3 regions of the Salinicola endophyticus genome follow, and region 3 is predicted to be linked to each of the others. Evidence: predicted binding sites of a transcription regulator. Region 3 holds the regulator's gene; each other region holds the start of a gene.

What was found. The regulator PhoB, encoded in region 3, activates phosphate uptake and scavenging genes when phosphate is short. The targets are predictions, from matches to a motif close to TGTCATANNNNTGTCANA.
Region 1: ABV408_RS17785 (phosphatase PAP2 family protein) is a predicted target of PhoB. The motif match lies at 3,769-3,786, and genes of this name have one in related genera.
Region 2: ugpB (sn-glycerol-3-phosphate ABC transporter substrate-binding protein UgpB) is a predicted target of PhoB. The motif match lies at 4,906-4,923, and genes of this name have one in related genera.

The regions. Positions count from the first base shown of each region.
Region 1 covers NZ_CP159578.1:3,935,282-3,942,570, forward strand. Annotated here, with positions in the region: gene ABV408_RS17765 (isochorismate lyase) at 1-85, shown strand, start outside; gene ABV408_RS17770 (isochorismate synthase) at 82-1,491, shown strand; gene ABV408_RS17775 (HAD family hydrolase) at 1,668-2,279, shown strand; gene ABV408_RS17780 (N-acetylmuramoyl-L-alanine amidase) at 2,434-3,576, shown strand; gene ABV408_RS17785 (phosphatase PAP2 family protein) at 3,887-4,483, shown strand; gene ABV408_RS17790 (sodium:solute symporter family protein) at 4,563-5,951, opposite strand; gene ABV408_RS17795 (amidohydrolase family protein) at 6,078-7,289, opposite strand, start outside.
Region 2 covers NZ_CP159578.1:4,018,206-4,025,494, reverse strand. Annotated here, with positions in the region: gene ABV408_RS18170 (dipeptide ABC transporter ATP-binding protein) at 1-450, shown strand, start outside; gene ABV408_RS18165 (sn-glycerol-3-phosphate ABC transporter ATP-binding protein UgpC) at 472-1,632, opposite strand; gene ugpE (sn-glycerol-3-phosphate ABC transporter permease UgpE) at 1,658-2,503, opposite strand; gene ugpA (sn-glycerol-3-phosphate ABC transporter permease UgpA) at 2,503-3,378, opposite strand; gene ugpB (sn-glycerol-3-phosphate ABC transporter substrate-binding protein UgpB) at 3,504-4,829, opposite strand; gene sbmA (peptide antibiotic transporter SbmA) at 4,987-6,213, opposite strand; gene ABV408_RS18140 (GntR family transcriptional regulator) at 6,311-7,048, opposite strand; gene ABV408_RS18135 (amidohydrolase family protein) at 7,262-7,289, shown strand, end outside.
Region 3 covers NZ_CP159578.1:4,220,393-4,227,681, forward strand. Annotated here, with positions in the region: gene ABV408_RS19030 (amino acid permease) at 1-838, opposite strand, end outside; gene ubiA (4-hydroxybenzoate octaprenyltransferase) at 1,143-2,060, shown strand; gene phoB (phosphate regulon transcriptional regulator PhoB) at 2,264-2,953, shown strand; gene phoR (phosphate regulon sensor histidine kinase PhoR) at 2,962-4,311, shown strand; gene ABV408_RS19050 (methyl-accepting chemotaxis protein) at 4,611-6,260, shown strand; gene ABV408_RS19055 (M23 family metallopeptidase) at 6,450-7,253, shown strand.

The DNA.
Region 1 (7,289 bases), 290 kb from region 3:
CATCGAAAGCCTGTTCGTCCAGATCATCCACTGGTACATCGACCAGCAGATCGAATACTGGCGCCAGACGCGAGGCTCCGCATGAACCAAACAGTGTCATCGAGCCGACATACGGCGATTCTGCATGACGCGCTCGAGCGCGCGATCGACCAGGCTGAACAGCTAGCGCATCCGGTGCTGGCGGCAATCTCTTTCGAAATCGATCCGCTCGATCCACTCCAGGTTCTCAGCACTCAGGATGACAAGCGAACTCCCTACCTGTATTGGGAACAGAACGAGCTGACGTTCTTCGCCTGGGGCTGCGCCCTGGAACTCAACGGCCACGCTGAGCAGCGTTTCACTCAGGTCGAGGAAAACTGGCGCCTGCTCTGCACCGACGCGTTGGTCACCGGGCCGGTGGCGCCGCGTCTATGCGGTGGCTTCCGCTTCGATACCCGCGGCCAGCGCGAGGCGCACTGGCAGGGCTTTGCCGATGCCAGCCTGCTACTCGCCAGTCTCACGGTGCTACGCGAGGATGGGCAGCACTACCTGCTCTGCCAACATCTAGCCAAACCCGGTGAGAACGCGCTCGCCCTGGCCCATGACTATGGCTCCGCGCTGACGCGACTATATCGTCCTGCCGAGCGTCTAGCGCCGATGCCATATCACGGCGCGGACCAGGCGGATACCAAGGTGTCGGCGCGCCAGCAATGGGAAAGCAAAGTGGCCGAGGCCGTGCAGGACGTGCGCCGGGGGCGCTTCGTCAAGGTAGTTCTGGCACGCACTCAGGCCCAGCCACTCGGTCACGTCGCCCCTTGGCAGGTCATCGAGAAGCTACGCCAGCGACACGCCGACGCTCACCTGTTCGCCTGCCGCCGCGCGGATGCCTGCTTCATAGGCGCCTCGCCGGAGCGCTTGATCAAGGTCAGCGCGGGTGAGGTGCTTACCCATGCCTTGGCCGGCACGACTCGCCGTAGCGGCGATGACCAGGAGGACACCCGGCTCGGACTTGCCCTACTCGACAGTGCAAAGGATCGACACGAACATCAGCTGGTAGTTGAGGCGATCCGCACAGCGCTAGCACCACTCTGCGAAGGGCTGGAGATTTCCCCGGTCCCCATGCTGAAGCGCTTGGCACGCGTCCAGCACCTCGACACGCCCATCCGCGCTCGCCTCGCGGAAGGCAACGGCATCCTGCATCTGTTACAAGCACTACATCCGACACCCGCGGTGGGCGGCCATCCGCGCCGCGCCGCATTGGACTACATTCGCCAGCACGAGGGTATGGATCGCGGCTGGTACGCGGCGCCGCTGGGCTGGCTCGATGGCAAGGGCAGCGGAGATTTTATCGTCGCGCTGCGCTCAGCATTGCTAGTGCAGGGACGAGGATATTTATTCGCCGGTTGCGGTCTGGTGGAAGACTCGGAGCCGTCACATGAGTATCGGGAGACCTGCCTGAAACTGAGCGCCATGCAGGAGGCTCTGTCAGCCACCACCAGTCCGGCCGTCTAGGCATGGGTCATCCAAGGGCATGGATACCGTCCGGTCTCGCCTGGCGGGTCGTGCCCCCGTGGCAAACGTGGGCCGACGTCGATCGAGGGTATTCGAGTTCGGCTGGGCCATCGACCGCGTCGCGCCGCACCCGCGATCATGGCAGGATGCCAGGCATACCTCACGAGGAGCGCCCCATGACGTCTCGTCCCCTGCATCGCCACCACCACTGGGTCTTCGACATGGACGGGACGCTCACCGTCGGTGTGCACGACTTCCCGGCGATCCGCCGCGAGCTGGAGATTCCCGCGGGGGCGGATCTGCTCCACCATCTGGAGACACTGCCCGCGGCCGAGCGCGATGCCAAACACGCCTGGCTGCTGGAGCACGAGCGTGCGCTGGCACTCGCGGCCACCGCGGCGAGTGGCGCGGTCGAGCTGATTCTGACCCTGGCCCAGCGCGGCTGCCGGCTGGGCATCCTGACACGCAACGCCAAGGAGCTGGCGCATATCACGCTGGAGGCGATCGGCCTGGCGGACTGCTTCGCCCACGCTGACGTGCTCGGCCGCGACGAAGCCCCGCCCAAGCCCCACCCCGGCGGGCTGCAGCACTTCGCCAACCGCTGGGCGCAGGCGCCGGATGAGCTGGTGATGGTCGGCGACAGCTCCATGGACATGGCCTGCGGCCGTGCCGCGGGTACGACCACAGTGCTCGTCAACGCGCCCGACAACCCCTGCCCCGAAGCGGTGGACTGGCACTTTTCGGACTGCCAGGCGCTGCTGACACGGGTGACACCGGCTGACCGATAGCCAATCACGGCGCGCCACAGCCCGCGAGATATCACTCGCCGAGGAATCATTTGTCCCCGGCGTTGGTCATAGTCATGCCGATCTTAGGCTATAAACATTATGTTATAACGTCCATATCGTTACCCATCGTCACCCATTTTCACGAGTCACCGTCATGGATAGAAGGCGCTTCATCACCACGCTTCTGGCCACCTGTCTCCTCCCCAGTACCCGCGCGCTGGCCGCCAACCCGCTCACCCCCTTCACCCTGCAGGAAGACGACGACAGCGCCAGCTTCGTCATCGAGCTCGAGGGCAGCCACGAGCACAAGGTCTTCACCCTGGATAACCCGCCGCGGGTGGTCATCGATCTGCCGCAGGTATCGCGCATCGCACCGTCGAAGGCCCCGCGCCAGCACGCCGGTATCGTCAAGGATGTGCGCACCGGGCGTCACGGCGACGGCATTCGCATCGTGCTCGACCTGAAACGGCTCAAGCAGCCCAGGACCCAGGTGCGCCAGCTGGATGCCAAGCGCGCCCAGCTGATCGTCAGCATCAACGACCCCGACCCGCTGATGGCGGCAGTCACCGCCGAAGCCGAGTCCCACCGCCAGCCGCGCAAGGCGATCATCGAGATCGATGCAGGCCACGGCGGCAAGGATCCGGGCTGCGTCAGCGCCGACGACCACTACGAGAAGTATGTCGCCCTGGGCGTGGCCGACGCGCTCAAGACACGGCTCCACGCCGATGCGCGCTTCGAGCCCTCGCTGACCCGTGACAGCGATATCTTCATTCCGCTGCATCAGCGCGTGCTGATGGCCCGCGACCACCACGCCGATCTGTTCATCTCGATCCATGCCGATGCCGCGCCCACCCCGTCGGCGTCGGGGGCTTCGGTCTACATCCTCTCGGAGCACGGCGCCAGTTCGGCGATGGCACGCTGGCTGGCGGAGAGCCAGAATGCCGCCGACCGCTACGACTCGACCCGCGACAGCAACATCTATTCGGATGATCCCGACGTGCAGTCGGTGCTGATCGACCTGTCGATGCGCGGGACCGACGTCGCCAGCCAGAAGCTGGCCAAGACCACGCTCGGCCATCTCGGCGAGGTGACCCACCTGCATCAGCACCGGGTCAACAAGGCGGCGTTCGCGGTGCTCAAGTCGCCGGACATCCCCTCGATGCTGGTGGAGACCGGGTTCATGTCCAACCGCGCCGACTGCAAGCGCCTGCTGGTCAAGGCGCACCAGCAAGCGTTGGCCGAGGCACTGCACCAGAGCGTGGCTGACTTCTTCGAGACCAACCCGCTGCCGGCGTGAAGCGCTCGCCACGCCCAACCGCTGTCAGCGACGGCGTGGCCGCCCTAAGAGCTCATCCCCCCTCTGACGATGGGCGCCGGATAAGCCCATGTCGTCTAGCGGCTGTGAAAGGCGTTATAAGCTCTTGTTAAGCGAACCGGCGTAGAACGACAACCATCACCCGTTGCCAGGCGCCGACAGCGCCAGGCAACGGCTGACAAAAAGATGACCGTTTCGTTACCAATCCCTGCGCACCGGCCGCCGCCGCGGCGCTAGCATGGCGATCTGGTTTTTCCCGCACGACGCTCAAGGACGACGACGTACCGCTATCATGGAAGCGCTCAACCTTCGCCTGTTCGACTGGCTCAATGCCCCCGCCCACGCCTCGCGGCTGACGCTGGATCTGGCCTACGCGCTGGCCATCTACGCCATCTACCTGGTGCCGCTTTTGATGATCGTCGGCTGGCTGCAGCGCGACCCGGCCCGCCAGCGCCTGGCGCTGCGCGGCCTGGTGGCCTGCGTCGCCGCGCTCGGCGTCAACAGCGTGATCGGGCTGGCGTGGAGTCATCCGCGCCCGTTCATGCTGCCGGTGGGGCACACCTACCTGAGCCATGCTGCCGACAGCTCCTTCCCCAGCGATCACATGACGGTGATCACCGCCGCCGCGGTGACCCTGCTGCTGTCGCGGGAGCTGCGCCCGCTGGGGGTGATCTTCGCCGCCATCGGCCTGGGTATCGCCTGGTCGCGGGTCTATCTGGGGGTGCACTTCCCCCTGGACATGCTGGGGGCACTGCTCATCTCCGGCTCGGTGGCCCTGTTCGCCGCGCGCTGCGAGGCCTACTACATGCCTGCGCTGCACCGGCTGGCCCGGGGAATTCACCGGCGGCTGCTGGCGCCGTTGATCGACCGCGGCTGGATGCCGCGCTGAGCCAGGTGCCGTAAACACCACGGCCGGGCAGTGTGCCCGGCCGTGGTGTTTGGCATCGCTGCCAACGTTCTCGCCATCTTCAAGCCGTACTCGAGACCGCCGCCGGGCGCCGCCCGGCCAGACTCACCGCGATCAGCGTCAACGCCGCCAGCGGCATCGCCACCAGCACGCTGTTCCAGCCCATCGGCTTGCCCAGCGCGATCTCCCACACCAGCGTCATCCCGCCACCCACGAGCATCGCCGCCAGCGCCCCGGCCGGGGTCGCCCGCGGCCACAGCAGCGCGGCCAGGAACACCGGCGTGATCGCCGCGCCGTACATGCCGTAGGAGTACATCTGCATCGCCAGCACGCTGGGGAAGAAGGCGCCCAGCACCCAGGCCAGCAGGCCGAGCAGCACCACCGCCAGGCGGTTGAGCAGCAGCGCCTTGCCCGCCGGCACCTGGATCTTGAACAGCCCGCCGACGATGTCCTGGGTCAGGCTGGCCGAGGCCGAGAGCAGATACGAGTTGCCGGTGGTCAGCAGCAGCGCCACGATCGAGGCCAGCAGCAGGCCGCCGATCACACTGGGAACGCCCTGCTGGGCCAGCGTCATCATCGCGGTCGACGGCGTGATATCGGGATACATCACCCGCGTGGCGCACACCAGCAGCGTGATCAGTGATGTGCAGACGATGGAGGCCAGAACCAGGCCCAGCGCGGCCTTCTTGGCGGTCTGCGGGTCGCGCGCCGCGGCGAAGCGCTGGAACAGGTTCTGATCGCCCAGGATGAGCAGGAACAGCGGCAGGAAGTAGCTCAGTGCTTGCCACGGCGAGAGCCCGCCGAGCAGCGTCTGGTGGGTCGCCGGCAGCGCCTCCATCATGCCGTCGAGGCCACCCAGCCGGGTCAGCACCAGCGGCAGCGCGATCAGCATGCTGGCGAAGATGATCACCGCGCTCAGATAGTCGGTGTAGGCCACCGAGACCAGCCCGCCCATGGTCGCCAGGCCGATCATCACCAGCGCCGCGATCACCACGCCCTGCCACACCGGCAGGCCGAAGACGAGATTGAGCGCCTGCCCCGCGCCGGTGAACTGATACGACACGATACCGACGTAGGCGAGCAGGATGATCAGCGACGCGATCGAGCGCGCCACCGGGCCGAAGCGCGCCTCGATCAGCGCCGGGATGGTGGTGGCGCGTGAGCGGCGCATCTTGCGCGCCAGCAGGAAGTAGACCACCAGCGCGGCGATCGGCGTGCCGGCGAAGAAGAAGATCGCCGCCCCCGGGCCGTGCTGGAACACGAAGCTGGCGCCGCCGACGATCGAGCCGGAACCGACGAAGGTCGCCAGCAGCGTCGCGGTGAGCACCAGGGTCGAGAGCGAGCGTCCGGCGACGATGAAGTCGGTATCGTCGTGGACCTTGCGCCGTGAGAAGTAGAGCCCCACGACGACCATCAGCAGCAGATAGGCAATGACGAAGAGTGCATGCATGGTGCAGGCCTCCGATTGTGGTTGTTATGGATCGTGATTGTTATGGGTCGCGGTTGTTATCGACGGTGGTGGTTGTCCAGCGCGTGCCGGTCGCGGCCGTGGGTGACGCCCACGGCCGCCCCGGGCTCAACGGCTCAGGCGCTCCTTGATCACACGCCCGCCCTGCATGATCAGCGCCAGATGATCGCCCTGACCGGTCAGCAGACGCATATCCTCCAGCGGGTTGCCGTCGACCACGATCAGGTCGGCGTACGCCCCAGGCGCGATGCAGCCGACCTCCCCCTCCATGCGCAGCAGCTTGGCCGCGGTGGCGGTGGCGCTGCGGATCACCTCGTGGGGCGGCAGCACCTGGGCGCGGATCACGAACTCGTCGGACTGGTGCGGATGCATCTCGCCGAGCAGGTCGGTGCCGTAGGCCATCTCCAGGCCCGCCTCGCGCATGGTCACCAGACTCTCCAGCCCGGCCAGGCGCACGTCGTCGATCTTGGCCACCGACTCCGGCTTGAGCCCGTACTCGGCGCCCTCGAGCTTGAGCCGCTCATAGGTCACCAGGGTGGGACACGCCATGGCCCCGCGCTCGGCGGCAAAGCGCGCGGTCTCCGCGGTGATCAGATTGCAGTGCTCGAGCGAGCGCACCCCCGCTTCGACCGCGCGCCGGATCGCCTCGTCGGTATACAGGTGCGCGCTGACGTAGGTCTGGGCATTGCTCGCCTCCTCGACGATGGTCTCGAGTTCGGCGCGCGAGAAGCTGAGGAAATCGATCGGGTCGCTGGGCGAAGAGACGCCGCCGTTGGCCATCACCTTGATGAACTGGGCGCCGCCCTTGATCTCCTGACGCACCGCGCGACGCACCGCCTCGACGCCGTCGCAGATGCGCCCCATCGAGCCCAGCCGGCGGGTCTGGTACTGATCGTCACGCTCATCAAAGAAGCCGCGGTAGTCGTTGTGGCCGCCGGTCTGCGACAGCGCCTTGCCGCAGATCACCAGGCGCGGACCGACGAAGTAGCCCTCCGCCACCGCCTGCTGGATGGCGCGGTCGGCGCCGCCGACGTCGCGTACCGTGGTGAAGCCGCGCTCGAGCATGCCTTTCAGGATCGGCGTGGCGCGCGCCGCGACCAGCGCATCGGGCAGCAGCGCATTGGCGCCGAGATCGGCGGTGGTGGCGATCACGTGCACGTGGCAGTCGATCAGCCCCGGCATCAGGGTGCGCCCGCCGAGATCGATCACCTCGGCGTGCGGGGCATCGATCGCAGTCTCGGCGACCTGGACGATGCGGTCACCCTCGATCAGTACCTGGAGGCCGTCACGCGGTTCGGCGGCGCTGCCGTCGACCAGGCG
Region 2 (7,289 bases), 200 kb from region 3:
CCGGTCTCGGCGCTGGATCTGTCGATCCAGGCCCAGGTGCTCAATCTGCTCGCGGATCTACAGGATGAGTTCGGGCTGGCCTACGTGTTCATCTCCCACGATCTCTCGGTGGTGCGGCGCATCGCCGACGACGTCATCGTGATGTACTTCGGCCAGCCGGTGGAGACGGGGCCGGCGGAGACGGTTTTCAGCCAGCCGCGCCACCCCTACACCCAGGCGCTGTTCTCGGCCACGCCGGTGGCCGACCCCAACCGGCGCCGCGAGCGGGTACGGCTAAAAGGCGAGCCGCCGTCACCGCTGGCGCCGCCGCCGGGCTGCCCGTTCGCCCCGCGCTGCCATCGTGCCACCGAGGCCTGCACCCGCACCGACCCGCCGCTGGAGCCGGTGGACGACACGGTCAGCGTGGCCTGTATCCACGTCGAGACCCGGGGCGCGCAGGCGGCGTCCTGATCCCAGCAGAGCGATACCGTCTCAGGCGATGCGCGATGTCGCTGCTGATGTCTCGGCGACAAGACGCGCCCGCCGTGCCAGACGCCGCTCTTCGGCGTCGAACAGGTGCAGCGGGCCGTCGACGCCGAGGCGGATCTCGCTGCCCTCACGCAGTGCCGCGGCCTCCAGCGTGGCCAGCGGCAGCCGCGCGGTGAGCGGGGCGTCGAGCCCCGGCAGGCGGCAGTAGGCCAGCGCATCCACCCCCAGGCGTTCGATCATCTCCAGGGTGACCGCGAACTCGCCCTGCGGGTCGAGGCGCAGATGCTCCGGGCGTACGCCCAGGGTGGCGGCACGCGCGGGCGCCTTGACCTCCGCGTTCGCCGCCGTATCGGCCCTGGCTTCGGCCTCGAGGGCGTCTGTTTCGAGGATCAGGCCGCCGGGCAGCCGTGCTCTGCCGTCGCTGTGGGTCACCGGCAGCAGGTTCATCGCCGGTGAGCCGATGAAGCGCGCCACGAAGCAACTGGCGGGCGTCTCGAACAGGCTCATCGGAGTGCCGATCTGCTCGATGCGGCCGTCGCGCATGACGACCAGACGGTCGGCCAGGGTCATCGCCTCGACCTGGTCGTGGGTGACATAGAGCATGCTCGCGCCCAGGCGCTGCTGCAGGCGTCGAATCTCCAGGCGCATCTGCACGCGCAGCGCGGCATCGAGGTTGGAGAGCGGCTCGTCGAACAGGAACACGCGCGGCTCGCGCACGATCGCCCTGCCCATCGCCACGCGCTGGCGCTGGCCGCCGGAGAGCTGGCGCGGGCGGCGTTCGAGCAGCGCCTCGATGCCCAGCAGGGTCGCGGCCTCGCGTACCCGGCGCGTGATCTCCTCGCGCGGGCGCTTCTGCAGCTTGAGCGCATAGGCCATGTTGTCGAACACGCTCATGTGCGGGTAGAGGGCGTAGTTCTGGAATACCATCGCCACCCCGCGCTGGGCCGGCTCCAGGCGGTTGGCCAGCGTCCCGCCGATCTCCAGCTCGCCATCACTGATAGTCTCGAGCCCCGCCACCAGCCGCAGGAAGGTCGACTTCCCGCAGCCCGAGGGGCCCACCACGACCATCAGCTCGCCACTTTCCAGGGTCAGATCGATACCGTCGACGGCGCGCTGGCCGCCCTTGTAGGTCTTGCCGAGCTGGCGGCATGTCAGCGTGGCCATGGGATGAGTCTCTTGGCGTTTGGGGTCACTTTTCGGCATCGGTCAGCCCACGCACGAAGAAGCGCTGCATGGCGACGATCACCACCACCGGCGGCAGCACCGTGAGCAGCGTCATCGCGGTGGCCAGTTGCCAGGGCGGCAGGGTGTCGGTGGACTGCACCAGATTCTTCAGACTGATCACGGCGGTGGCGTGATCCGGCGAGTTGGCCGCCAGCAGCGGCCACAGGTACTGGTTCCAGCTATAGATGAACATGATCACGAACAGCGCCGCGAGGTTGGTCCGCGACAGCGGCAGCACGAAATCCTTGAGAAAGCGCAGCGGCCCGGCGCCATCCAGCCGTGCCGCCTCGAACAGCTCCGACGGCAGGCTCAGAAAGCACTGGCGCAGCAGGAAGGTGGCGGTGGCCGAGGCGATCAGCGGCAGGATCATCCCGGCGTAGGTATCGATCAGCCCGAAGCGCGCCACCACGCCGTAGGTCGGCACGATGCGCACTTCCACCGGCAGCATCAGGGTGACGAAGATCAGCCAGAAGCAGAGCGTGCGGCAGGGAAAGCGGAAGAACACGATGGCATAGGCGGCCAGCAGCGAGATCGCGATCTTGCCCAGGGCGATACCCAGCGCCATCACCAGCGAGTTGCCGAGCAGGCGCAGGGCGCTGACGCCGAGCCCGGGCATCGGCTGCGACAGTAGCTGCCAGTAGTTGGCCAGCCCCTGGTCGCCGAACCACAGCGGGGCGATGCCGTTCTGCAGATCCGCGGCACTATGGGTGGAGGCGGTGAGCGCGAGCCACAGCGGTAGCCCGAAGATCACCACGCCAATGATCAGCAGCAGGTGAGTGAGGCCGTCGAGGCCGGGGCGACGATAGCGCATCAGTAGGCGACCTTGCGTTCGAGATAGCGGAACTGGATGAAGGTGAGCACCCCGACCAGCAGCATCAGCAGCACCGACTGGGCGCTGGAGCCGCCCAGGTCGCGGCCCACGAAGCCATCCTCGTAGAGCTTGTAGACCAGCGTGCGGGTGGCGCCGCCGGGGCCGCCCAGGGTGGTGTTGTCGATGGTGGCGAAGGTCTCGAACAGCACGTAGACGCTGTTCATCACCAGCAGGAAGAAGGCGGTCGGCGACAGCAGCGGCAGGGTGATGCCGAAGAAGCGCCGAAACGGCCCGGCGCCGTCGATGGCGGCGGCCTCGAGCAGCGAGGCGGGGATCATCTGCAGCCCGGCGAGAAAGAACACGAAGTTATAGCTCATCTGCTGCCAGATCGAGGCGATCACCACCAGCGCCAGCGCCTGGCCGGGGTCGAGCTGGGCATCCCAGTGCACGCCGAAAGCGGCCAGGGCGTGGGTCAGCACGCCGAGCACCGGGTCGAACATGAACAGCCACAAAAGCCCTGCCACCGCCGGTGCTACCGCATAGGGCCAGGTGAGCAGCACGCGGTAGAGCTTGGCGCCGTGGAGCACGCGGTCGGCGAGGACCGCCAGCAGCAGTGCCAGACCCATGGCGCCCGCCGCCACCAGCAGGCTGAACAGCGCGGTGACGCCGAAGGCGTGCCAGTAGCCGGGGGAGCTGAGCACATGCTGAAAGTTGGCGAGCCCGACGAAGCGCTCACCGAGGCCGAAGGCATCCTGCACGTAGAACGCCTGACGCACTGACTCGGCGGCGGGCCAGAAGAAGAAGATGGCAACCACCGCGAGCTGGGGCGCCAGCAGCAGCCAGGGAGTGACGGAGTGACGTTCGAAAGTGGTCATCTTGATCGGCACAGCGGGCGGCTTGCGCCGCCCGCTTTCAGGGACTCGACAGGAGAGAAGGACATCTCAGGCGCTTAGGGTTTGGACACAAGGTCAGCGCGCGCAGATCGTTTGCGTACGCAGCCCTAGTTCGAGACGCTGCGCTCGAACTGCTCGAGCTCCGCATTGCCACGCTTGGCGGCCTCGGTCAGTGCCTGGGCGGCGGGCTCGCTGCCGTTGAACGCTTTCTCCAGCTGCTCGGCGATGATGTTGCGGATCTGCGGCATGTTGCCCAGACGCAGGCCGCGGCCGTTGTCATCCGGCGTGCCCCGGGTCAGCTGGTCGATCGCCACGCTGGCGCCCGGCGTCTTGGCGTAGAAGCCCTCTTCTTTCAACTGCTGATAGGCGGCAGTGGTGATCGGCACATAGCCGGTGAAGCTGGCCCAGTCGGCCTGTATCGCCGGCGAGGAGAGGAAGTTGAGGAACTCGGCCACGCCTTTGTAGACCTTGTCCGACTGGCCCTGCATGACCCACAGCGAGGCGCCGCCGATGATCGAGTTGCGGGGCTGGCTCACCGCTTCGGCGTCATAGGGCAGCGGGGCGATGCCGAAGGTGAACTTGCCCTTGGCGGCTTCCTGGATACCCGCACGCGAGGCGGAGGAGGTGGTCAGCATGGCGCAGCGCCCCGACTGGAAACGCTTGGTGCCGTTGTCGGCGCGGCCGCCATACTCGAAGGCGTGGCTCTTCTGCCACTCGGCCAGATCCTGGATATGCCCCACCGTGGCCGGCTGCTTGTCGAACACCAGGCGGGCGTCGGTACCATTGAAGCCGTTGGCCTGGGTGGCGAAGGGCACATCGTTGATCGCGCTGAAGTTCTCCAGCTGGGTCCAGCTCGGCCAGGCGGTGGTCAGACCGCACTCGGCGGCGCCGCTCTCGACCAGCTTGTGGGCGTCCTTGCCGACCTCGGCCCAGGTCTTGGGCGGCGTCTCGATGCCGGCCTTGGCGAAGGCGTCCTTGTTGTAATAAAGCACCGGGGTGGAGGAGTTGAAAGGCATCGACAGCATGTGGCCGTCGCGCGAGGTGTAGTAGCTCTTCACCGCCGGAAGGAAGGCGTCGGGATCGAACGCCGTGCCGGTGTCCTGCATCAACTGGTAGACCGGATAGATCGCGCCCTTGGCGTTCATCATCGTCGCCGTGCCGACCTCGAACACCTGGGTGATCGCCGGTGCCTGGCCGGCGCGGAAAGCAGCGATGGTCGCGGTCAGATTATCGCTGTAGCTGCCCTTGTAGACGGGCTTGACCACATAGTCGTCCTGGGAGGCGTTGAACTCGTCGGCGATGGCGTTGACCTTCTCGCCGAGCACGCCCTCCATGGCGTGCCACCAGGTGATGGTGGTGGCCGCCTGGGCCGAGGTGGAGAGAGAGAGCGCGGTGACAGCGACGAACGGAAGCAGCATAGGGGTAAGGCGCACGGTACATCTCCTGACAGAGCGTTACAGGGTGTGGTGCGTACGCTAGGACGACAAGATGTCAGGAGCGTGGCATTCGAATGTCATTTGAATGACAGCGCTTTGACCGGGCGGTGACGTGGCGATGAAGGCAGGGCGCTGCGTGCCCCGCCGTCATCTCTCAGGTCGTTGCCTGGGGGGCCTCCGGCGTGCGTTCGATCATCCGCTCGAAGGTGCGCAGACGTTTGACGATCGACAGCAGTTCGATGATGGTCGACCAAGAGTTGACCAGATACTGGAAGGAGTCGCGCACCTGGCCGAAGACGTTGAGGATCTGCTGCAACAGGCCCAGGGTCAGCTTGCCGGCGACGATCGAGGGCGCCAGCACGATGAAGGCAAAGACCGCATCCGCCTGCAGGTAGAAGATGCGCGCGATATTGAAGTAGGCATAGTGCCAGTAGAGCCGGAAGTAGTTGCGCCGCACCGCCTGAAAAAGCTCCGCTACCGTGGCCGGGCGGGCGCGCTCGGCGGCGTCCTCGCCGTAGACCAGCTCCTTGCGGTAGGCCGCCTCCACGCGCTGATTGCGAAACTCCAGCCCCGGTAGCTTGACCCCTGCCAGTGCCAGGAACAGGGTACCGAACAGCGACCAGGCGACCGCCGACCACACCAGGGCGTTGGAGACGTGCCCGACCAGCGGCAGTTCGGTGATGTGCTGGGACATCGTTACCAGCAGCGGCAGGAAGGCGATCAGCGTCAGCACCGACTTGAGCAGACTCACCCCCAGCCCCTCCAGCGTGGTGGAGAAACGCATGGTGTCCTCCTGCACGCGCTGAGCGGCCCCCTCGACATGGCGCAGGCGCGACCAGTGGTGCATGTAGTAGTCGTTCATCGCCCAACGCCAGCGGAAGATGTAGTGGCTGACGAAGAACAGGTTGAACACCCCCACCGTGACCGCGACGAAGGCGATACCGGCGAAGGCGAGCATTTCGCCGTAGAGATCCGCCGCGCTCACCGCGCCGTCGCCGCTCAGCGCCCGCTGCACCATGTCCCAGAACGGCCCGTACCAGGCGTTGACCGCGACGCTGGTCTGGACCGAGAAGTAGGTCAAGAACACGATCAGCGCGCTGCCGAGGATCGACCAGCGCTGCCAGCGGTGCGGGCTTAAGCGGAACCAGGCGGCGGCGAAGAGCGCCGTGCACAGGATGTAGTAGAGGTAGAACCACAAAAACGACGGCGCCCAGAAGCGCGAGACATCGATCGGCAGCTCGGCGCCGGGGGCGAGCGGGGGCAGGCCGATGACGGCACCCCAGGCGTTGGCGGTGGTGTCCCACAGCCCCAGGCACAGCAGCGACCAGACGAGTGCGCTGAGCGAGAGCAGCGCGGGTCGAGGAAAGAAGGATCGAAACACGGTGACATCCTGCGCGGCGATGGGAGCGGGCCCGGCATCTTGAGGCCCTCTCCATCGACCGTGACGCCCGCGTTACGTTCCCTTACGGGTCGCGGTCTCAGGTGATGTCGACCTGATAGCGAAAGGTCTCGGCATTGCCCAGGGTGCGGCGAAACTCCAGCGGCGTGCCGTCGTAACCCAGCGCCAGGCGTTCGATGTTCACCACCGGCGCCCCCTCGGCGATCTCCAGCGCCGCGGCGGTGTGGGCGTCGGCGGTCTCCACGGTGAGGGTCTCGCGCGCCGAGGCCACCAGCTGGCCGCACTGGGTCTCGTAGAAGGGGTAGAGCAGGTTCTCGAACGCCTCCGGGTCCACCGACATCAGCCGGTCGAAGCGCGCCGCCGGCAGCCAGATCTCCTCCCGCGAGACGTTGCTGCCGCCGATCTGGCGCAGCCGTTCGAGCTTGATCACCTCGCTCCCCGGGGCGAGGTCCAGCGCCTTGGCCACGTTCTCCGGGGCCTGGGCACGCGTTCGGCTCAGAATCCGGCTGGTGGGTACTTGGCGCTCGCCGAGCGCATCCACCTGGCGGAAGAAACGGAACAGGGAGCCCTGGAAGTTGGGGCGCCGAATGAAGGTGCCGCGCCCCTGGCTGCGCTCCATCAGGCCGTCCTGGACCAGGGTATCCACGGCCTTGCGCAGGGTGCCCACCGCGACGCCGTACTGCTTGGTCAGCTCGGCTTCGGTGGGGATGGCGATGCCGGGTGCCCACTCCCCGGAAGCGATGCGCGAGAGCATATCGTCGCGCAGGCGTTGATAGAGCGGCAGACGTTCGTCGGTCTGCAGGCTCGACGTTCTCATCACGTTAGGTTCCCTGCCTGTTATTGATTTCAATGTATCACCTTTAGTCGTAGGTAAAGAAAACTGCGACTAAAAGCGTGTATGCTGTCGATTGATCTATTCATATAGATGAATGGATGAGTCGAAGCGGTCGGACAAGGGCTGATTGCATAGGCTTATATCATGTGATTCAAGGATTTTATGATGCATTCTACTGCTAAAGTCGTAACGGGCGTGGATACCCATGCTCACATCTTCCAGC
Region 3 (7,289 bases):
CTACCGCGGGGTTGAGCACCAGAATCAGGGTGGCGGAGATGATCAGGGTGGTGATGCCGAGCAGGATGCCGCGCGGCATGTCACGCCGCGGGTCGACCGACTCCTCGGCGGCCAGCGGCAGCTGCTCGATGGCCAGGAACAGCCACACCGCGAACGGCATCGCCGCCAGGGCGCCGCCGATACCCATCGGCAGCAGGGGTCCGTGGCCGCCTTCGAGCTCACCGCCGCCGGGTGCGATGTTCAGCGCCCAGGTCGAAAAGTCGAGATGGGTGAAGGCGCTGAACCAGAACACCACCAGAACCGCCAGCGCCAGCAGGGTCACCGCCAGCGTCACCCTGAACGACAGCTCGACCCCGACGATGTTGAGACCGACAAAGAGGAGATAGCCCAGCAGCCACCACACCGGCTGGAACGCCGCCGGCGTCTCGAAGATGCTGCCCAGATAAGCCCCGATGAAGAACACGATCACCGCCGGCGTGAGCACGTACTCGACGTTCTCGCACAGGCCGGTGACGAAACCGCCCCAGGGCCCCATGGAAGAGCGCGCGAAGGAGTAGGCAGCACCGGTGTGCGGCAGGGCCGGCGACATCTCGGCGATACAGAAGGTCAGGCCCAGGTACATCACCGCGATGATCGCGGTGGCGATCGCCATGCCGCCCCAACCGCCCGAGGCGAGCCCCAGGTTCCAGCCCGAGTAGTGGCCCGAGATCACCGCCCCCACGCCCAGTGCCCAGAGCGACCAGGGCCCGGCGTGGCGACGCAGGCCGCGTTTGTCGAAATAGCTGGCATCCTGCTGCTGGTAGTGGATGCCGGCGGCGGGTTTACCGTGGTTTGTCATTGTTCTACTCCCAAGGATCGAGCCACCCTGTCCCGCGATCCCAGTGCTGCCAGCGCCTATCGACACGCAGGAGCGACGCCGACATCCGCTGACCGCGCCCACCTTGAGTCTGAGCACGTCGGCGTGACAAAAGCAATATCTATCGCTACGTCCCGTACGCTATCGCTACCCCCTATCGTTACCCTCTATCGCTACCCCCTATTGCTACCCCTATCGCGGCACCCCATTGCCACGCCTCGCTGCCGGCGGGGTTGTGGTGTAAGGTCCAGCCAGTCGCGTCCCGCTCGCCGTTCTGGAGAATTCGATGTCCGCCGCCGGCCCCGATCCCGTCACCGCCGCCGACCCCACGCCACGCCCCCGCGGCCTGGCGCGAATCCCCGATTTCCTGCGCCTGACCCGGCTCGACAAGCCGATCGGCACCTGGCTGCTGATGTGGCCCACGCTGTGGGCGCTGTGGCTCGCCGCCGACGGCCTGCCGGATCGCGCCAACCTGATCATCTTCGTGCTCGGCGTCTATCTGATGCGCGCCGCCGGCTGCGTGGTCAACGACTACGCCGACCGCAGGATCGATGGCCACGTCAAGCGCACCCGCGAGCGCCCGCTGGCCACCGGGCGTATCCGCGAGCGCGAGGCCAAGATCCTGTTCGCGGTGCTGGTCGCGGCAGCCTTCGTGCTGGTCTGCTTCACCAACCTGCCCACGGTGCTGCTCTCCTTCGTCGGCGTGGCGCTGGCCGCGCTCTACCCCTTCATGAAGCGCTACACCCATCTGCCCCAGGTGGTGCTGGGGCTGGCGTTCTCGTGGAGCATCCCGATGGCGTTCATGGCGGTGAGCCGCAGCGTGCCGCTGGAAGCGTGGCTGCTGCTGCTGGCCAACCTGGCCTGGACCGTGGCCTACGACACCCAGTACGCCATGGTCGATCGCGACGACGACATCAAGATCGGAGTGAAATCCACCGCGCGCCTGTTCGGCCGCGCCGACAAGCTGATCATCGGTCTGCTGCAACTGGCCACGCTGGCGCTGCTGGCCTGGATCGGTGCACGCCTGGCGCTGGGCGGGTTCTTCTGGCTGGGGCTGGCAGCGATGGCGGCAACTTTCATCTATCAGCAGTGGCTGATCCGTGAGCGCGAGCGCGGCCCCTGCTTCCAGGCCTTCCTCAACAACTTCTGGTCGGGGCTGTTGCTGTTCGCCGGCGTGGTGCTGAGCCTGTGGCCGATGATATGAGCCGCTGCCCTCATCGATCGCCCCTTCGTCCCCATCGGCCGCCGGCCGTCGCCAGGGCCGATGGTCTCGATGAGAGATGTGAGGGATGATATCGATGTCACGCATTTGTCATATTTTCACGCTGTAATCGTCACCGTTCTGTCACGGCCGGAAGGTTGTCCGCTGCACGCGCGCCTCCTCCGGCGGCTCACTCGAGGCCTGTCATGAGCTCCAAGACCGTACTCATCGTTGACGACGAGCCCTCCATCCGCGAAATGATCGCCGTGGCACTGGAGATGGCCGACTACCGCGTGCTGGAGGCGGACAACGCTCAGAGCGCCCACGCCATGGCGCTGGACCACAAGCCGGATCTGATCCTGCTCGACTGGATGATGCCGGGCACCAGCGGGATCGAGCTGGCGCGCCGCCTCAAGCGCGAGGAAGCCACCGCCGAGATGCCGATCATCCTGCTCACCGCCAAGGGTGAGGAGGACAACAAGGTCCAGGGGCTCGAGGCGGGCGCCGACGACTACATCACCAAGCCGTTCTCGCCGCGCGAGCTGGTAGCCCGGCTCAAGGCGGTGCTGCGCCGGGCCACGCCACCGGGCATCGAGGAGGCGGTCGAGGTCGAGGGGCTCAAGCTCGACCCCGCCAGCCATCGCGTCACCTCACACGGCAGCGCGCTGGAGATCGGCCCCACCGAGTACCGCCTGCTGCAGTTCTTCATGACCCACCAGGAGCGCGCCTACACGCGTAGCCAGTTGCTCGATCAGGTCTGGGGTGGCAACGTCTACGTCGAGGAGCGCACCGTCGACGTGCATATCCGCCGGCTGCGCAAGTCGCTGGGCGAGACGCACCAGCATCTGATCCAGACGGTGCGCGGCACCGGTTACCGCTTTTCGATCAGGGAGTAAGTCGCAGCGTGCGCTACTGGATCAACGAACTGTGGCGCCTTGGCTACATGCTGTTCGGGCTCGGCGCGATGGGTACGCTGCTGGGCGAGCTGTTCGGCGCGCTGTTCGCTGGCCTCGGCTGGGGGCTGGCCGCGGGGCTCGGGCTCTATGTCTTCCTGCATCTACGCCATGTGCGCCTGCTCTATGTGTGGCTGCTGCGCCATCCGCGTGAGGCGCCGCCGCCCGGCACCGGCGTATGGGGCGATCTGTTCGACCGCCTCTACACTTACCAGAAAGCGCAGAGCCAGATGCAGCGCCGGCTGCGCGATATCCTGCGGCGCATCCAGGACTCCTGCGAGGCGATGCGCGACAGCGTGGTGATGCTGGATCCGCGCGGCGACCTGGAGTGGTGGAACAGCGCCGCCTCCGACATGCTCGGCCTGCAGCCCGACCATGACCGCGGCCAGCCGATCACCAACCTGCTGCGCGATCCGCGCTTCATCGACTACTTCGAGGCCCGCGACTACCGCGAGCCGCTGCTGATCCCCTCACCGATCGACGCCGCGCATACGCTGCAGTTCCATATCACCCTGTTCGGCGATGACGAACGCCTGCTGATGGTGCGCGACGTGACCCGGCTGCACCAGCTGGAGATGATGCGCCGCGACTTCGTCGCCAATGTCTCCCACGAGCTGCGCACCCCGCTGACCGTGCTGGCCGGCTATCTGGAGACCTACTCCGACCACGCCGACCAGCTGCCGACCCGCTGGCAGCGCGGTTTCTCGCAGATGCAGGCGCAGACCACGCGCATGCAGAACCTGGTCGAGGATCTGCTGCTGTTGTCGCGGCTCGAGATCGATAGCCCAGACAACGACCGCGATACCCTCGATATCCGCGCCCTGCTCGACAGTGTGCTCGACGACGCCCGCGGGCTCAGCGCGGGACGCCAGCAGCTCGCGCTGCAGGTCGACGAGCCGCGCCAGCTGCTCGGCAATACCAAGGAGATCCGCAGCGCCGTCTCCAACCTGGTCTTCAACGCCGTGCGCTACACCCCTGATGGTAGCTGTATCACGCTGCGCTGGAAGCCGTGGCACGATGGCGCCGCGATCGAGGTGGAGGACGATGGTGAGGGTTTCGACCCGGTGCACATCCCGCGCCTGACCGAGCGCTTCTACCGTGTCGACAAGGGCCGCAGCGCCGCCACCGGCGGTACCGGCCTCGGGCTGGCCATCGTCAAGCACGTGCTGCTGCGCCACGATGCCCAACTGGAGATCGTCAGCCGACCCGGCATGGGCGCCCGCTTTCGCTGTGTATTCCCTGCCACGCGTCTGGTCGAAGGCGACGAGGGCAATACGCTGGCCACCTCGGCGCTGCCATGAACGCTACGGGCGGCAACCGTGCCGCTCGCTTCTTCCCGCGCAGTTGCCCTGCTCTCGCCGCCCCTGGCGCTCGACCCGCTCGCTCTAGGCCCGCTCTCTCGGCCCGCGATTTATAGGCCCTCGCCCCATCGCCCCCTTGTCTCGTATCGGGCTGCCGCGCACGTCTCCGGCGGCAGCGGCTCGATGCGCAGCGAATCGTTATCTCAATCTTAAGTAGGTGCTGCCGATAAAGGGAGCTGACTAGTAATTCACTCCTCTATATGAGTCGGCAGACACCTCGGATAAGGACGGTTTTCGCGATGACGATGCGGCAAAAACTCTGGATCACGGTGGGATTGATGTGGCTCGGCATGCTGGTGCTGGTGGGCTGGATGGCCCTGGAGAAGCGCGACACCCTGATGGCCGAGCGGGTCAAGGGGCTCAAGAGCTTCGTCGCCAGCGCCCAGACAATGGTACAGCGCTACGCCGATCGCGCCGCCCAGGGTGAGTTCAGCATCGAAGCGGCGCAGGATCTGGCACGGCGCGACCTGTCGGCGCTCGATCTCGACGGCAGCTATGTCTACGCCTTCGATGGCAAGATTCACCTCGTCTATCACCCCAAGCGGGCGATCGGCACCGACATGAGCAACTTCCGTGACGACAACGGCGTCTACTTCTATCGCGAGCTGAAGGCGCTGGCCGACTCGCCCGACGACGGCACCCTGGAGTACACCTCGACCAACGCCGACGGCGACGACGTCTCGCGCATCAATTACGTGCGCCATGTCCCCGCCTGGGACTGGTATCTCGCCGCCAACGTCTATGTCAGCGACATCCAGCATGCGTTCTGGATGGGTGTGCTCAAGATGGGGCTGATCGCCGGCACGATCGGCATCGCGATCACCCTGGTGATGGCGTGGATCATCCGCAGCGTACTGAGCGACCTCGGCGGAGACCCACGTCACGCGCGTAACGCGGTGCAGGGCATCGCCGAGGGCGACCTGACCCGGGCGCTGACGCTCAAGCCCAACGACCGCCATAGCCTGCTGCACGCCATCGAGGGCATGCGCCTGCACCTGGCCGAGGCCCTGGGTGGCGTACGCCAGGCCTCCACCACCATCACCGTGGGTGTGGGGCAGATTCACAGCGGCAATCAGGATCTGGCGGCACGTACCGACCAGCAGGCCGCCTCGATCGGCGAGACCGCCTCGAGCATGGAGCAGTTGACCCAGACCGTACGTCAGAACGCCGAGAACGCGCGCCAGGCCAATGGGCTCGCCGGCCAGGCACGCAGCACCGCCAGCGAGGGCGGGGCGATGATGGATCAGGTCGTCTCCACCATGCAGGGCATCACCGACAGCTCGCGCCAGGTGACCGATATCGTCGGCGTGATCGACTCGATCGCCTTTCAGACCAATATCCTCGCCCTCAACGCCTCGGTGGAAGCGGCCCGTGCCGGCGAGCAAGGGCGTGGCTTCGCCGTGGTCGCCAACGAGGTACGCACCCTGGCCAGCCGCAGCGCAGACGCCTCGCGTCAGATCCGCGAGCTGATCGATGCCTCCAATCGCAAGATCGAAGCGGGGTCGGGGATCGTCGCCGAGGCCGGCGAGACCATCGGCCGGGTGGTCGAGTCGGTCTCGCGCATGACCGATCTGATCGAGGAGATCTCGGTCGCCTCCGCCGAGCAGTCCAACGGTATCGATCAGGTCAACGAAGCCGTGGTGCAGATGGATCAGGTCACCCAGCAGAATGCCTCGCTGGTGCAACAGGCGAGCAGCGCCGCGGCCAGTCTCAATGAACAGGTCCAGCGCCTGGAACAGGCCCTGGCCGGCTTCCAGATCGCCGGGGCCGAGTCGCGCCCGATGCCGGCGGCCACCTCCGCGCCCCAGGTGGCAGCGCCAGCCCCCCGTCTGAGCGCGACCCGCCGGCCGGCCATGGCGAGCACCGAGGACGACTGGGAGTCGTTCTGAGCCTGAGCGACAAGCTCCCACCCCAGCGGGGCCGGCATGCCGGCCCCGCTCTCTCTGACAATGCTTCACTCGACGTCGGCACGTTAAGATAGGCGCCTTTCTCTCTGCCGGAGCGCCGTACCCATGCTGCCGATCACCCGCCTGCGATCTCGCCCCGCTGGACGCCACCCGTATCGCGCTGCGAGCGCCTTGCTCCTGGTCGCGACGCTATGGCTGTGGGCCGCCGCTGGCGTGGCGGCACCGGTCGCGATCACCTTCCCCGCCAGCGTCGAACAGGGCTCGATGGTGATCGGGCGGGTGCCGCCGGGCAGCCAGGTACGGGTGGCGGGGCATACGCTGCGGGTCACTGGCTACGGCACGGTGGTGTTCGGCGTCGGCCGCGACGCCCAGGGCGCGCAGTCGATCGAGATCGTCACCCCGGATGGCCGGCAGCAGCAGGCGTCGGTGACGATCACCCCACGCGACTGGCCGATCGAACGTATCGATGGCGTGCCGCCGAAGACGGTCTCACCGCCGCCCAAGATCGCCGCCCGCATCGCCCGCGAGCAGGCCGCGGTGAGCGCCCAGCGCCGCCGCGACGACGACCGGGTCGGCTTCGCCGAGGCCTTCATCTGGCCGGTGAAGGGGCGCATCAGCGGGCGCTTCGGCAATCAGCGGGTCTACAACGGCACCCCCGGCTCGGCCCACTCGGGTATGGATATCGCCGCCGCCACCGGCACGCCGGTAAAGGCACCGGCCAGCGGCGTGATCACCTTCGCCGACGATCTCTATCTCACCGGCGGCACCGTGCTGCTCGACCACGGCTACGGCATCAGCTCCAACTTCCTGCATCTGTCGCGGATCGATGTCGCGGTGGGCCAGCACGTCACCCAGGGCGAGGTGATCGGCGCGGTGGGTGCCACCGGCCGGGCCACCGGGCCGCACCTGCACTGGGGCATGAACTGGTTCGATACGCGTATCGATCCGCTGCTGGTGCTCGATAGGGCTAAATGAGCCCGCGCTTCGTCTGAACCATCGGCGAGTGCAGAC